Regions from separate parts of the Kitasatospora sp. NPDC005856 genome, predicted to be linked through region 3. Evidence: riboswitches for the same ligand, from Rfam matches in the RefSeq annotation. Region 3 holds a riboswitch; each other region holds the start of a gene.
The links. A riboswitch is a leader RNA that binds a small molecule or an ion and turns the genes downstream of it on or off. The one in region 3 is predicted to bind cobalamin.
Positions count from the first base shown of each region.

Region 1: another riboswitch for cobalamin. It lies ahead of ABZ449_RS15035 (HoxN/HupN/NixA family nickel/cobalt transporter); the one in region 3 lies ahead of metE (5-methyltetrahydropteroyltriglutamate--homocysteine S-methyltransferase).
Region 2: another riboswitch for cobalamin. It lies ahead of ABZ449_RS14170 (iron ABC transporter permease); the one in region 3 lies ahead of metE (5-methyltetrahydropteroyltriglutamate--homocysteine S-methyltransferase).
Region 4: another riboswitch for cobalamin. It lies ahead of ABZ449_RS14030 (ribonucleoside-diphosphate reductase subunit alpha); the one in region 3 lies ahead of metE (5-methyltetrahydropteroyltriglutamate--homocysteine S-methyltransferase).

Region 1 is NZ_JBEXWT010000020.1:67,227-71,137, forward strand. It holds gene ABZ449_RS15025 (hypothetical protein) at 1-547, opposite strand, end outside; gene ABZ449_RS15030 (metalloregulator ArsR/SmtB family transcription factor) at 653-1,036, opposite strand; cobalamin riboswitch at 1,118-1,331, shown strand; gene ABZ449_RS15035 (HoxN/HupN/NixA family nickel/cobalt transporter) at 1,362-2,480, shown strand; gene ABZ449_RS15040 (type B 50S ribosomal protein L31) at 2,549-2,797, opposite strand; gene rpmG (50S ribosomal protein L33) at 2,846-3,010, opposite strand; gene ABZ449_RS15050 (aminopeptidase P family protein) at 3,250-3,911, shown strand, end outside.
Region 2 is NZ_JBEXWT010000018.1:103,940-107,850, forward strand. It holds gene ABZ449_RS14160 (ABC transporter substrate-binding protein) at 1-298, opposite strand, end outside; gene ABZ449_RS14165 (ABC transporter ATP-binding protein) at 394-1,188, opposite strand; gene ABZ449_RS14170 (iron ABC transporter permease) at 1,203-2,282, opposite strand; cobalamin riboswitch at 2,375-2,524, opposite strand; gene sodN (superoxide dismutase, Ni) at 2,618-3,013, opposite strand; gene sodX (nickel-type superoxide dismutase maturation protease) at 3,251-3,649, shown strand; gene ABZ449_RS14185 (CGNR zinc finger domain-containing protein) at 3,676-3,911, opposite strand, start outside.
Region 3 is NZ_JBEXWT010000015.1:85,769-89,679, forward strand. It holds gene ABZ449_RS12430 (alpha-hydroxy-acid oxidizing protein) at 1-826, opposite strand, end outside; gene ABZ449_RS12435 (alpha/beta hydrolase) at 1,093-1,908, shown strand; cobalamin riboswitch at 2,098-2,286, shown strand; gene metE (5-methyltetrahydropteroyltriglutamate--homocysteine S-methyltransferase) at 2,465-3,911, shown strand, end outside.
Region 4 is NZ_JBEXWT010000018.1:71,920-75,830, forward strand. It holds gene ABZ449_RS14030 (ribonucleoside-diphosphate reductase subunit alpha) at 1-1,420, opposite strand, end outside; cobalamin riboswitch at 1,613-1,745, opposite strand; gene ABZ449_RS14035 (glycosyltransferase family 39 protein) at 1,818-3,485, opposite strand; gene ABZ449_RS14040 (glycosyl hydrolase) at 3,482-3,911, opposite strand, start outside.

The DNA of each region.
Region 1 (3,911 bases), on a different contig from region 3:
CGAGCATCCGGTCGAAGCACGGGTCGCCGACCACCCGGGCGACGTCCAGCGCCTCGGGGCAGGAGGTCTGCAGCCGGTCCAGCTGCTCGGGGTGGGAGAGCCCGAGGACGTCCACGAACACCCTTCCGCGGTGGGTGAGTTCGTTGCGGGACAGGCCGGCCGAGCTGACCGTGTCGCCGGTGGACTCGGTCACCAGGCGGTTGTAGCCGGCGCCGTGCGGGAGGACGACGAGGCGGGCGTCCAGCCGGTGCATGGAGGAGTGGACGGCGCAGGCGACGGCCAGGTCGAAGCGGCGGCGGACGGCGTCCTCCCAGTCCAGCACGGTGAAGCCGGGCAGGCCGTGCAGGTACGCGTCCAGGGCGCGGTCGGCGAAGGCGGAGCCGGGGTTGACGGTGAAGTAGCGCTCGACGCCGTCCGGGTGCAGCAGGGTGAGGACGTCCAGGACCCGGGTGGCCGAGGTGAGGGTGCGGGCGACCGCCAGCACGCGGGCCCTGACCGGTCGGGTGTTCCACCGGTCGGCGGGCCAGGCGTGGGGGTGGGACGGCACACCATGATCGTACTCACCCGCTCCGGCCGCGGCGCGGTTCCGAGTGCCGGTCAGGGGATCGGCGGGCCGGCGGGTCGGCCGGTGGCCGTGGATGGGGCCCGCGGGTCAGCCGGTGGCCGCGGTGGGCTCGTGGTGTTCGGCGGCGGCGCACTCGTCGAGGAGGGGGCGCATGGCCTCGTCCACGAGCCGGTAGCGCACCACTCGTCCGTCCCGGTCGCCGGTGACCACGCCGGCCGTGCGGAGCAGCCGCAGGGCCTGGGAGACGGCGGGGTCGCGCATGCCGGTGGCGACCGCGAGGTCGGTGACGGCGAGCGGGCCGGCCCGGTGGAGGGCGAGCAGCAGGGCGAGCCGACCTGGGTCGGCGAGCAGGGAGAACCGCTCGGCCCAGGACCGGACGTGGGCCGGGTCGCCGATCGCGGCGATGGCCTCGCAGACCCGGTGTCCGTCGATGGTGCGGTGGTCCGCGCGGTCGGCCGGTACGAGATGCATGGGGGCATTCTCGCAGGCGGTGGCCTGTGATCCTGGACACCTGCGCAGGTGCGCAGCCTTGCACGCGTGAGGCGCGGCCCCTACGGTGTTCCCCGCCGTGGTGCTCGGGAAGACCGGTGACGGACCCTCAGGGGTCCCAGCCCGGAGCGGCCCTCGCCACTGTGATCGGGTCGTTCCTTCGTCCGCGGAGGAGCGTCGGCCGTACCCAGCGAGCCACTGGGCGCCTCGTGCGCCTGGGAAGGCGGGTACGGGCGTCCCGTAAGCCAGGAGACCGGCCACGGCATCTCACGAGGTTTTCCACGAGGTGCTGGAGCGTGATCCGCAGATGACCCTGCCCGAAACCGTTGCCGCCGGGGCGAAGCCGGCCCCCTCCGTGCTGCCCAGCTTCAAGTGGCGGCGCGAGGACACCATCCGTACGGCCGGGCTGATGGCGGTGATCGTGGCCATGCACGTGGTGGCCTTCGGCACGCTGATCTTCCTGGTCGCACCCGAGAAGTACGCGGTCGGTACCCAGGTCTTCGGGGTGGGCCTGGGTATCACCGCGTACACCCTCGGCATGCGCCACGCCTTCGACGCCGACCACATCGCGGTGATCGACAACACCACCCGCAAGCTGATGGCGGACGGCAAGCGGCCCGTCTCGGTGGGCTTCTGGTTCGCCCTCGGGCACTCCTCGATGGTGGTGCTGATGGCCGCCCTGGTGGCGGGCGGCGCGCAGCTGGCGGACACGCTGATGGACGACGAGTCGACCACCCACAAGTGGCTCGGCATGGTCGGGACGACCACCTCCGGCGTGTTCCTCTACCTGATCGGCGCGCTCAACCTGGCGGCGCTGCTGGGCATCCTCAAGGTGTTCCGTTCGATGCGGGCCGGGCAGTTCGACGAGAAGGAGCTGGAGTCGCACCTCGACTCGCGCGGCTTCATGGCCCGGGTGCTGAACCGGGCGACCCGTTCGATCACCCGGCCGGGGCAGATGTTCCCGGTGGGCATGGTGCTGGGCCTGGGCTTCGACACCGCGACCGAGGTCACCCTGATGGTGATGGCCGGTTCGGGCGCGGCCTCCGGGCTGCCCTGGTACGCGATCGCCTGCCTGCCGCTGCTGTTCGCGGCCGGGATGAGCCTGTTCGACACCCTGGACGGGACGTTCATGAACTTCGCGTACCAGTGGGCCTTCGCCAACCCGGTGCGCAAGGTGTACTACAACCTGACCATCACCGGCCTGTCGATCGCGGTGGCCTTCATTATCGGCACCATCGAGCTGGTCGGGGTGCTGCACGAGAAGCTCGATCTGACCGACCCGGTCACCGGGTTCATCGCCGACATATCGCTGGACAACGTCGGCTACGCCATCGCCGGGCTGTTCGTGGTGGTCTGGGCGGTGGCGATCGGCTACTGGAAGCTCGCCCGGGTCGAGCAGCGCTGGACACCGGACCAGGAGGCCTGAGCACGCGGAACGCGCCGAACGGCGCCGCCCCCGAAAATCCGGGGCGGCGCCGTTCGGCGCGTTCGCGGTCAGTGCCGGTCGCCGTAGCGGCGGCGGAACTGCTCGACCCGCCCGGCGGTGTCCAGCACCCGGGACTGGCCGGTGTAGAAGGGGTGGCTCGCCGAGGAGATCTCGACGTCGATCACCGGATAGGTGTCGCCGTCCTCCCACTCGACCGTGCGGTCACCGGTCACGGTGGAGCGGGTGAGGAAGGCGAGGCCGCCGACCTTGTCGCGGAAGACGACCGGACGGTAGGCGGGGTGGATTCCGGACTTCATGGGGGACTCCTCTCGGGTCGGGGTTCGGCGCTCCTCGCGGGTCGGGGTTCAGCGCTCCTCGCGGAAGTCGACGTGCCGGCCGGCGGCCGGGTCGTACTTGCGCAGGACCAGCCGGTCCGGGTCGTTGCGGCGGTTCTTGCGGGTCACGTACGTGAAGCCGGTGCCGGCGGTGGAGCGGAGCTTGGTCACCGGGCGCAGTTCGCTGCGGGCCATCGGGCGTCCTCCTGGGGCTGGGGTGTCGGACCTCGGGCGTCGGATCGAAACCGTACACCGAAATGGATGTCGTTTTCGTCTTCTCGCCATTCGCCCCAACGCGGGCCCGGTCCGGTCCATTCCCGGATGACGGCGCGAGGGGGCGGCGCGGTCGCGCAGGGGGGCGCGCAAGGGGTATTGGGGGTTCTGTCGGGGGTGCTCGGCGGGCGCTTCGGGCCGGGGGTTCGTAGGCTCGACGCATGGCGGATGCGTACGCGGGGCGGCGGGAGCGGGTGAGGGAGCACTGCAGTGCGGCCGGGGCCGATGCGGCGCTGATCACCCGTGCGGCGAACGTGCGGTACCTGACGGGCTGCGCGCCCTGCGGGGCGAGCCTGCTGCTGACCAGGGAGCGGGCGCTGCTCGCGCTTCCGGACGACCTGCCGCCGGACGATTCGGGGGAGCACCTGATCGCCCCGGACGTCACCCGGCTGCCGGTGGCGTCCGGGTCGGACACCGCGCTGGCCGCCGCGGCCGCCGCCGCGCGGTCCGGGGTGGCGGGCCTGGCGGTGGAGGAGCACGACCTGACCGTCAGCCGGCACCGGGCGGTGGGGGGCCTGGCCGAGGGGGCCCGGCTGGTGGACCTCGGACAGACGGTCGAGCGGCTGCGGGTGATCAAGGACGAGCGCGAGATCGCCGACCTGCGGATCGCGGCCGAGATCGCCGACCAGGCGCTGGGCGAGTTGCTGGAGTCGATCCTGGTGGGCCGCACCGAGCGACACCTGGCGATGGAGCTGGAGCGCCGGATGATCGACCACGGCGCCGACCGGGCGGCCTTCCCGGTCTCCGTCGGCACCGGCGGCCACTCCGGCCAGCCCGCCCACCAGCCGACCGACCGCCGGGTGGAGGAGGGCGACTTCCTGAC
Region 2 (3,911 bases), on a different contig from region 3:
TCGTCTGCTGGTAGCCGTCCTTCCAGGCCACCTGGTCGATCTTCCCCTTGTCGTCGGGCATCACGTAGCCGGCCATCCGGTCGGCGAGGCCGAGCGAGAGCATCAGTTCGGTGATGTTGACGTCGTTGGTCACCACCCGGGCGGGCTTCTGCGCGAAGGTGAGCCGCTGGCCGCAGTTCTCCACCGTCACCGGGTAGTGGGCGGAGGAGGTGGCGCTCTCCTTCGGCGCGATCTCGGCGCCGCAGGCGGTGAGTCCGAGGACGAGCAGGGCGGCGGTGGCAACGGCCTTGGTGCGCACGGGGGTTCCTTCGCGGTCGGTCGGGGTCGGTCGGGGTCGGTCGAGGTCGTTCGAGGTCGTTCGGGGTCGTCCGGAGTCGGTCGGGGTCGGTCGGGTCAGGGGAGGCGGTCGAACAGCAGCTGGAGGGCGCCGGTCTCCGGGTGCCGCACCGGGGTGGCGCGGACGCCGAACACCTCGGCCAGCAGGGCGGGGCGGAGCACCTCGTGGGGCGGGCCGGAGGCGACGATCCGGCCGGCCCGCAGCACGTGGAGCAGGTCGCAGTGGCCGGCCGCCAGGTTGAGGTCGTGCAGCGCGGTGAGCACCGTCGGGCCGGCCTCCCGGGCGAGCGCCAGCACCTCCAACTGGTGGGCGATGTCCAGGTGGTTGGTGGGTTCGTCCAGCACCAGCAGGCGCGGCTCCTGGACCAGCGCGCGGGCGAACAGCACCCGCTGCTTCTCACCCCCGGACAGGCTGAGGAAGCCCCGTTCGGCGAGGTGCCCCGCCCCGACCTTGCGCAGTGCCTCGGCGCAGCGCTGCTCGTCCCCGTCGGACGGGGCGCCGAAGCCGCGGCGGTGCGGCAGCCGGCCCATGGCGACCACCTCGGCCACGGTGAAGTCGAACCCGGCGGAGTGCTCCTGGGTCAGCGCGGCCACCCGGCGGGCGGTGTCGCGGGCGGTGAGGGCGTGCAGGTCGTCGCCGGCCAGCCGGACCACGCCGCCGGCCGGCCTCAGCACCCGGTAGACGCAGCGCAGCAGGGTCGACTTGCCGCTGCCGTTCGGGCCGATCAGCCCGACCACCTGCCCGGCGGCGGCCGTCAGGCTCACCTCGTGGATCAGCCGGGTGCCGGCCAGTTCCACCGAGACGGCGTCGACGGCGAGGTCCTGGCCCCGCGCCGGGACCGGTCCGGTCACGTCGGTCGCGTCGGTCACCGGGTACCTCCGAAGGCCTGGCCGCGGCGGCGCATCATCAGCAGGAAGGCGGGCACGCCGAGCACCGCGGTGAACACCCCGACGGGCAGTTCGGCCGGCGCCAGCAGGGTGCGCGAGGCGATGTCCACCCAGACCAGCAGCAGCGCCCCGGCGAGCGGCGCGATCACCAGCACCCGGCGGTGCCCGGCGCCGACCAGCATCCGCGCCACGTGCGGCACCAGCAGCCCGACGAAGCCGATCGCCCCGCTGACCGCGACCACGGTGCCGGTGACGGCGGCGGTCACCACGAACAGCTCGCGGCGCAGCCGGCCCGGGTCCACGCCGAGCGAGGCGGAGGTCTCGTCGCCCATGGCGAGTGCGTCCAGCCGCCCGGCGGCGCAGGCCAGGTGGGCGAGGCCGGCCAGCACCGTGACGGCGGCGATCGGCACCGAGCCCCAGGTGGCGCCGCCGAGGCTGCCGAGCAGCCACATCATGGCGTCCCGGGCGGCCTCGCCGCGGTCGGCGGCGAAGACCATCAGGGTGGTGGCGGCGGAGAAGCCGTAGGACAGGGCGGTGCCGGTGAGCACCAGGCGCAGCGGGGTGAGCCCGTGCGCGGTGCGGGCGGCGAGGTAGACGAGCGTCATCGCGGCCAGGGCGGAGCCGAAGGCGGAGACGGAGATCGCCCACACCCCGAGCGCGGCGAAGGCGCCGAACAGCAGGACGGCGTTGGCGCCGACGGCCGCGCCGGAGGAGATGCCGAGCACGAAGGGGTCGGCCAGCGGGTTGCGCACCAGGGCCTGGACGGCGACCCCGCAGGCGGCCAGCCCGGCGCCGACCACGGCGGCCAGGACGGTGCGCGGCAGCCGGATCTCCCAGACGATCGCGTACGCGGACGCCTCGTCCGCGTCCAGCCGGCCGCCCGTCAGGCCGGCGCCCAGCAGTCGCAGTACGCGGGGCAGGCCGAGTTCGGAGGAGCCGAGGGCGACCCCGCAGACCAGAGACAGCAGCAGGGCGGCGCCGAGGCCGACGGCGAGCGGGACGGTGGGTATGCGACGAGCGGGCGGGCCGACTGCACGGTCGACGGGTGCGCGGTTCACGGGTGCGCCTTGCCTCGGGCCGAGGGTGCGCCGGGGCGGGCGCCGGCCGCGGGCGTGGCGGGGCGCCGTTCCCCTCGCAGTCCGCGGCGAGTTGTCGGGAGTTCGGCGGCCGAGGGCGATCGGGCTGGCGCGGCCGTACGGGCTGGTACGGGCCGTGCTCACCGTTGCGGGTCAGCGCCGGATTCACACCGGACTTCCCCCTCGGACGCCCTGGCAGCATAACAGCCACTCAGGGCAGGCAACCCTTACCGGGTTCGGGCGTGGCGGGTCGTGGACGCGCGACCGCCCCCGGCCGGCGGTGCGGACGGGGGCGGTCGGGTGGCGACGCGTCAGGCTCAGGCCTGCTTGGTCTCCCAGAAGATCTTGTCGACCTCGGCGATCAGGTCCAGCAGGGCCTGGCCGGTGGCCGGGTCGGTGGACGCCTTGGCGGCCGAGGCGGCCTTCAGGGTGTCGTTGATCAGCTGGTGCAGCTGCGGGTACTTCTCGAAGTGCGGGGCCTTGAAGTAGTCGCTCCACAGCACCGAGATGTGGTGCTTGACGGCCTCGGCGCGCTGCTCCTTGATGATGACGGCGCGGGCGCGGAAGTGCGGGTCCTCGTTGGCCTGGTACTTCTCCTGGGTGGCCTTGACCGACTCGGCCTCGATCCGGGCCTGCGCCGGGTCGTACACGCCGCAGGGCAGGTCACAGTGGGCGTGGGCGGTGGCACGCGGTGCAAACAGACGAGAGAACATGGGAGTCCTTCCTTAGATCGTCTTCCCGCGCCCGAGATTACCCTTCCGGCCTCCCGGTTTCGCGATCGGGCGGTGGGCCTAGGGCGAAAGACGGACCAGGAACCGGGGTAATCCGGACATCGGACCGGTGACGGTCCGTACGGCAGACTGTGGGCGGACGGATCGGGAGGAGGAGTCGTGGCGCGGAGCACGCGACCGGAGGGCGCCGGAGCCGGGGGGCGCGAGCGCCGTGGTGCGCTGCCGTTCGGGCTGGTCGACGTGGCGGGGCCGTCGATGGTCCCCACCCTGCGCGAGGGCGACCAGCTGTTGGTCCGCTACGGCGCGCCGGTCCGGCCGGGTGCGGTGGTGCTCTTCCGGCACCCCTTCCAGCAGGACCTGCTGGTGGTGAAGCGGGCCGTCGGGCGCCGGGCCACGGGTTGGTGGATGCTCTCCGACAACCGTCCGGTGGACAGCGACAGCCGCAGCTACGGCGCCGTGCCGGACGAGCTGGTGCTCGGCCGGGCGCTGCTGCGGCTGCGCCCGAGCCCGGTCTGGCTGGCGCCGGGGCGCCGGCTGGAGCGGCTGCTGCTCACCCCGCGGCTGGCCCGGGTGCCGGGCCTCTCAAGACGGCTCGGCGTCTGGGTGGAGGAGCTCTAGGGTCCGCCCGGGCCCTGCGCCCGGGGTCAGTCCCGGGCCGCCGCCTCCGCCTCCTGGCGCTTGCGGGCCCGGTAGGCGGCCACGTTGGCACGGGTCGCGCAGCGGTCCGAGCAGTAGCGGCGGGAGCGGTTGGTGGAAGTGTCCAGGTAGGCGTTGCGGCAGGGCGCGGCCTGGCAGATGCCGAGCCGGTCGGCGCCCAGCTCGGTGAGGTGGACGGCCAGGCCCATGCAGGCGACCGCGGTGAAGTGCGCGGTGGCGGTGG
Region 3 (3,911 bases):
CCCGGCGGGTGTCCTCCGGGGAGCAGATGCCCTTGAGGATGATCGGCAGGTCGGTGATCGATCGCAGCCAGGGCAGGTCGTCCCAGGTGAGGGGGTTGCCGAAGATGCCGATCCACTCGCGGACGGCGGCGCGCGGGTCCTCCTCGGGGGCCTTGGCGAGGCGGGCCCGGAAGACCGGGTCGGAGGTGTAGTTGGCCAGCGCATGGCCGCGCAGCTGCGGGAAGTTGCTGGTGGTGAGGTCACGCGGGCGCCAACCGGTGAGCCAGGTGTCCAGGGTGACCACGATTCCCTTGAACCCGGCGGCTTCGGCCCGGTGCACCAGGCTCTCGGCGAGCGCCCGGTCGGTGGGGGTGTAGAGCTGGAAGAAGCCGGGGGTGTCGCCGAACTCGGCGGCGACCTGTTCCATCGGGTCGACGGTGAGAGTGGAGGCGACCATCGGCACGCCGGTGCGGGCGGCCGCCCGCGCGGTGGCGAGGTCGCCGTGGCCGTCCTGCGCGCACAGGCCGATCACCCCGACCGGCGCCATGAGCAGCGGCGACGGCAGTCGCAGGCCGAACAGGTCGACGCTCATGTCCCGCTCGGTGGCGCCGACCATCATCCGCGGCACCAGGCCGTACCGCTCGAACGCGGTGACGTTCGCCCGCTGGGTGGACTCGTCCCCGGCGCCGCCGGCCACGTACGACAGCACCGACGGCGGCAGTGCGGCCTGTGCCCGAGCCTCCAGCTCGGCGAAGGCCATCGGCATCGTCGGCAGCACGCCCGACAGCCCGTCGAAGTAGATCTCGTTCTGGAAGTCCCCGAACTGCCCCTGGGAGTTCACATCCATCGCCTGTCTCCGTTCCTCTCACCATGGGCGGCCTGGGGGCCGTCCCCCAAGCCGCACTCCCACCGTGCCGCCCGGGGTGCGCGGGAACCATGTGCTCGGGGCCAGTAGGTACGGGCGGCGAATTGTCGGTGGCGACAAACGGCCCCCGGCGGCGGCCCCGGCGACTCCGCCGATCGGATGAATCCCGCGTGCGTCGCGAAGGGCACCGATTCGCACCCTCGCACGATGAACCAGTCCAGCGACCGCTCCTCCTGCAAGGAGACCCCGTGCCCCGGATCACCACAAACGACGGCGTGCAGCTGCACTACTACGACGAGGGCGAGGGCCGGCCCGTGCTGCTCGTCCCCGGCTACGGCGCGCCGGCCGACGACTGGGCGCTGCAGTGGGCGCCTCTGCGCGAGGCGGGCCGCCGGGTGATCTCCCTGGACCGGCGGTGGCACGGGCAGTCCGACCGGCCCTCCTGGGGGCAGCGGCTCTCCCGGCACGGCAAGGACCTGGACGACCTGATCACCGCCCTCGACCTGCGTGACGTCGTCGCCGTCGGCCAGTCCATGGGCGCCAACACGATCTGGGCCTACGTCAGCCTCTTCGGCACCGGACGCCTCGCCGGGATCGCCACGGTCGACCAGACCCCGAGGATGGTCAACAGCGCCGACTGGCCGTACGGCTTCTACGGCCTCACCGAGGAGAACCTCGGCACCTTCTTCACAACGCCGGACTGGTTCGCCACCGGCCACGGCCGTCCCTGGCGTGACCCGGCCGATCTCGACGCCGCGATCAAGGCGGCCGACGGGCGTGGAGCCGAGATCCTGATCACCCCTGACACCCACCCGCTACTGCTCGACCACTCCCGCCAGGACTGGCGCGACGTCGTCGCCCGCGCCGAGGTCCCGGTGCTGATCACCGCGGGCGCCGAGAGCCAGTTCTGGCCTGCCGAGCACGCCGCCGCCACCGCCGCCCTCAACCCCGGGGCCACCTCCACGGTCTTCGACGGCGCGGGCCACGCCGCCCACGTCGACCAGCCCGAGGCCGTCAGCGCGCGGCTGGTCGCCTTCGCCGACTCGGTGGGCTCCGGAGGCTGACCCCTGGCCCCGGTCAGAGCACGGCCCGGCAGACAAGGGATGATCTCCGGCTGTCCTTGCGATACGTGACGCCACCTTGACCACGGGGCAGCCGGTCGGGCGTGATCTTCAACGATGTCTCAGTATCCGGACGATCGAGCGGTTCCTCGGCCGGAAGCCGGTGTTCTTCCTCTAGGCTGGCCTGGCAGCTGGTTCGCCCTGTCCGCCAGGCAGGCGCGTCGTAAGAGGGAACCCGGTGGGAATCCGGGACTGCCCCGCAGCGGTGAGTGGGAACGACCGCCGTCATACGCACTGGGCCCGGCCGGGTCTGGGAAGCGACGGCCAGTAGGTGTCCGCCTTCGAGAGGGCGGGTGTGCCCGCGAGTCCGAAGACCTGCCACTGCCCGCACGCGACCGAACGCGCGCGGCCATCCGGTGACCTCGAGGGCGGGTCGGCGACCATACCAGGCGGACCAGGACCGTACCTTCACTGCGGCCGCTGCCCGGTTTCGTCATCCCTTCCCGCCTTCGTGCCGTCTCCGGATTCCTGAGGAGACAGACTCGCGAAGGAGAGTCCCTTGACCACGACGTCCGCATCCGCGGCAACCCTCGCCACCGTGTACGGCTACCCCCGTCAGGGCCGGGGCCGCGAGCTCAAGAAGGCGATCGAGGGCTACTGGAAGGGCACGGTCACCGCCGAGGCACTGCTCGCCACGGCCGCCGGCCTGCGCCGCGGGAACTGGCAGCAGCTCGCCGACTCCGGCATCGAGGAGGTGCCGACCGGTGACTTCTCGCTCTACGACCACATGCTGGACACCACTCTCGCCGTCGGCGCCGTCCCCGCCCGCCACCGCGCGGCGGTCGACGCCGACCCGCTGAACGGCTACTTCGCCATGGCGCGCGGCACCCAGGACCTCGCGCCACTGGAGATGACCAAGTGGTTCGACACCAACTACCACTACCTCGTGCCCGAGTTGGGGCCGGACACCGTCTTCGCCGCGAACCCCGCCAAGGCCGTCGGCGAGCTGACCGAAGCACTGTCACTCGGCCACGACGCCCGGCCGGTGCTGGTCGGCCCGGTGACCTACCTGCTGCTCGCCAAGCCCGCCCCCGGTGTGGCCGCAGACTTCCAGCCGGTCACCCTGCTCGACCGGCTGCTGCCCGTCTACGCACGGCTGCTCGCCGACCTCAAGGCCGCCGGCGCCACCTGGGTGCAGCTGGACGAGCCCGCCCTGGTACCGGACCGCACCCCGGCCGAGCTCAACGCCGCCGCCCGCGCCTACCGCGCCCTCGGCGCCCTCGCCGACCGGCCGAAGCTGCTGGTCGCGAGCTACTTCGACCGCCTCGGCGACGCCCTGCCCGTCCTCGCCAAGGCTCCGATCGAGGGCCTGGCGCTGGACTTCACCGGCCCGGCCGCCGCCAACCTCGACGACCTCGCCGCCGTCGGCGGGCTGCCCGGCAAGCGGCTGGTCGCCGGCGTGGTCGACGGGCGCAACATCTGGATCAACGACCTGGAGAGGTCGCTGGCCACCCTGGCGACCCTGCTCGGTCTCGCCGGCACCGTGGACGTCGCGCCGTCCTGCTCCCTGCTGCACGTGCCGATCGACGCCACTCTCGAACGCGACATCGACCCGCAGATCGCCCGCTGGCTCGCCTTCGCCAAGCAGAAGGCCACCGAGGCCGCCCTGCTCGCCCGCGGCCTGCGCGAGGGTACCGGCGCCGTCACCGCCGAACTCGCCGCCAACCGCGCCGACCTCGCGTCCCGCGCCACCTCACCGATCACCCGCGACCCGGCCGTGCGCGCCCGCGCCGCAGCCGTCACCGAGGCCGAAGCCCGCCGCGCCCAGGCCTACCCGCAGCGCGCCGAGGCCCAGCGTGCCCGCCTCGGACTCCCGTTGCTGCCGACCACCACCATCGGCTCCTTCCCGCAGACCACCGACCTGCGCCTCGCCCGGGCTGACCTGACCGCGGGCCGCATCGACGCGGCCGCGTACCGGGAGCGGATGGAGGCCGAAGTCCGCGACG
Region 4 (3,911 bases), on a different contig from region 3:
AGTCCATCGCGCCGAGGAGGTCGGCGGCCGAGGCGCCCGGGGCGACGTGGGCGCCCAGGTTGACCGAGCCCAGGTTGCAGACGGCGGTCTCGGAGTCGTCCGTGACCTCCAGGATCTCGGTGCACAGGTTGGAGGAGTGCACCGTGCGGCCCGGCAGCGCGGTCTGGTTGGCGGCGCGGTTGGAGGCGTCCTTGAAGGTCATCCAGCCGTTGCCGGTCTGCGCGAGGGTGCGCATCATGCGGGCGTACAGGGTCTGCGCCGGGATGGTGCGCACGGCCTTGCCGGCCAGCTCGGCCTTGCGGTAGGCCTCGTCGAACTCCTCGCCCCACAGGTCGACCAGCTCGGGCACGTCGGCCGGGGAGAACAGCGACCAGTCCTGGTCGGCGTTGACCCGGCGCATGAACTCGTCCGGGATCCAGTGCGCCAGGTTGAGGTTGTGGGTGCGGCGGGCCTCTTCGCCGGTGTTGTCGCGGAGCTCCAGGAACTCCTCGATGTCGGCGTGCCAGGTCTCCAGGTAGACGCAGGCCGCGCCCTTGCGGCGGCCGCCCTGGTTGACGGCGGCGACCGAGGAGTCGAGGGTGCGCAGGAACGGCACGATGCCGTTGGACTTGCCGTTGGTGCCGCGGATCAGGCTGCCGCGCGAGCGGATGCGCGAGTAGGACAGGCCGATGCCGCCGGCGTGCTTGGACAGGCGGGCGATCTGCGCGTAGCGGTTGTAGATCGAGTCCAGGTTGTCCAGCGGCGAGTCGAGCAGGTAGCAGCTCGACATCTGCGGGTGGCGGGTGCCGGAGTTGAAGAGCGTCGGCGAGGAGGTCAGGTACTCCAGGCGGCTCATCAGGCCGTACAGCTCGGCCACCTCGCGCACCGACTGCTCGCTGTCGCCGACCGCCAGGCCGCACGCGACGCGGAGCAGGAAGTGCTGCGGGGTCTCGATCACCTTGCGGGTGATCGGGTGGCGCAGCAGATAGCGGGACTGCACGGTGCGCAGGCCGAAGTACTCGAAGCGGTCGTCGCCCGCGGTGTCGATCAGCGCGTCCAGGGCGGCGGCGTGCTTGGCGACGAAGGCCGCGGTGGTGTCGCCGATCAGGCCCTCGGCGTGGCCGACGGCGATCGAGGCGGAGAAGGACACCGAGCCCTGGCTGTTCGCCTCGTCGACGATCTCCAGGGCGAGCAGGCGGGCGGCGAGCTTCGAGTACTGGGGGTCCTCGGCGATCATCGACGCGGCGGCGTCCACGGCCAGCCCGCGCAGCTCGGCGAAGTCCGAGCCGGCGTGGCGGCCGCGCAGCGCGGCGGCGGCGACATGGCCGGGGTCGACCTCGGTGAGGTCGGTGCTGCGATCGGTGAGCAGCCGCAGCAGGGCACCGCCGGGGTCGGAGACCGTCGGGTCGGTGAAGGCGGTACCGGTGCCCTGGGCGGGCAGGGTGGCTGAGGCGGCGATGGTCAAGGCGCTCTCTCCTGGCGGCGATCGGCGGCGGTGATCGGGGGCCACCGGGCCGATCGGGGCAGGGGAGCACGGCACGAACGCAGACGGCGTCGCGCGACGGTGACTCCCCGGCCCGCCCGCGAGGCCCGGAGGGGTACTGCTCGTGCCGGCGCGGCCTCTGCGGGAGGGCCGTGGCGCACGCTGTTCGGCAGGTCATCGGACTCGCGGTACGGCTGCTGGAGCCGCCCGCACACCGCTGCGGGGCAGTCCCGGATTCGCACCGGGTTCCCCTGCATCGACAGCAGAAGCGAGCATACATGTTGTGCCGCCTCACTGCGGCGGCACCATATGTTGTGCCTGTCGTGTCGCGGATGTGCGTGGGCCGGGCGGCGGGTCAGTGCTTGAGATAGACCTTGTACGTACTCGAATCGCCGGTCGGCGAGGTGAACTGGGCGACCAGCCGGTAGTGCCCGGCGGTGGTCAGGGCCTCGCTCAGGGCCCGGTCGGTGGCCCTCGGCGCGGTGCTGTCGAGGACGACCATCGTGAACCAGCCGTCCCGGATCGCGGCCACGCTGCCGTCGTCGCCGTGGTGCTGGACGCCGGCCCCGTCGCGGTACTCCGTGCCGGTGTGCGCGGAGACCCACTGCTCGGGCTTGGAGACGCTGCCGAGGTAGTACTCGGCGAGTCCGTCGACCTCGGTGAGATAGCGGCCCTGGGGCTGCGTGTGGGCCCGCAGGACGGCCAGCAGGCGGCCGGAGTCGGGCCCGTTCTGGTAGCGCAGTGCGGACTGCTCCAGGCCGAGGGCGAGCAGGGCGACCCAGACCAGGATGCCGAGCTGGGGATGGCGGAAGTGGGCGCCCACCAGCCGGGTCAGGCCGACCCCGGCGAGCGGGGCGGCGAGCAGCATGCCGTAGCCGAGGTGGCGGAACAGCGCGCCGGAGGTGCCCGTCCACAGGTGGGCGGCGGGGATCAGCAGGGAGGTGACGGTCAGGGTGGCCCCGAGCAGGGCGCGCAGGCCCCGGGTGGTGGGGACGGCGTCCTTCTCCGGCGCGTCGTGCTCGTTCATCTGTTCGCGGCGCGCGTAGGCGATGGTGCCGGCCACTGCGAGGGCGGTGAAGAGGCCGGCCCACCGGAGCGTGGCGAGCAGGATCGAGCCGGCCGAGCCGGGGGCGTTGCCGTGGGAGGGCGACCATCCGGCGACCTTGCCGAGGATGCCGTACGGGAGCAACAGGACGAAGGTGCCGAGGGCCGCCAGCAGCGCGCGCAGGGCGGCCGGCCCGGCCCGGTGGTACGGCCGGGCGCAGGCGAAGGCGAGGGCCACCAGGGCGGGGACGGCGAAGGCCGCGGAGTAGGCCACGGCGCAGGCCAGCGCCGTGGGCGGGGCAGCGAGCAGGGCCAGGGCCGGATGCCGTCTCGCGGTGAACACCGTGGTCCAGGCCGCGAGGGCGACCAGCAGGACGGCGAGGGACTCGGGCGCGGCGTAGAAGCCGACCACGACGGTGGACTGGAGGACGGCGTACACGGCGATGGCGCAGATGGCGACCCGCTCGTTGAACAGCCGCCGGGTCAGCGAGTACAGCAGCACGGTGGTGAGCAGCGCGAAGCCGAGGCTGAGCAGCCGGGCGCCCCAGATGCCGTTGGCGTCGGCGGCGGCGCCGGCCAGTGGCGGGTAGAGCCAGGGTGAGCCGTGCACCCGGTCGACCAGGTCGGTGGTGACGGGGGTGCCGTGCAGGAGGTGGGCCAGCTGCTGGCGCCCGGCGACCATGGCGGCGGCCTCGTCGGGGTGCGCGGCGGCCAGCAGGCGCAGCGAGAGCGCGGCCTGGACGGTCAGGACGGCGCCCAGCAGGCCGAGGGCGATCCGGCGGCGGCGGGGGCTGGCGCCCGGGTCCCAGCCGATCGCGGGGACCTGCGGGATGGTGTACGGGGCCAGCTCGACGCCGCCGGGGTTGTCGACGGGCACGGGCGTACGGCGCGTACGGGGTTCCGGGCCGTCCGGCGGGGGGACGTCCGACACCGGGTCGGCGGGGTGGTCCGGGGTGGGGGAGAGGTCGCTGTTCATCATGGGTTCCGGATGTCGAAGCCGTAGCGGGGGGCGGACACCCGCTTCTTGAAGGCGGCGAGGGTGTCCGGAACGGTCTCGACCCGCCAGTCCGCCCGCTTGATCATGTTGAACCAGATGAAGCCGACGATGTCGTCGTGCGCCTCCATCCCGGAGTACAGCTGGTCGACGAAGGCCTGTTGGTGCCTGCCTTGCTCGGCGGCGGTCTCGCTGATGAAGAAGGGCTTGTTGCAGAAGGTGCGGATCTCGGCCATGGTCGGGCCGTACAGGGCCTCGAAGGTCTTGGGGCCGTCGTTGGTGAAGTAGCCGGTCATGCCGGCCCAGTCGACGTAGGTGTCGCCGGGGTAGTACGGCGCCAGGCGGGTGTTGGGCGCGGGGACGGTGATGTTGGGGCTCCAGACCCAGATCACGTTGGTGGCGCCGGCCTGG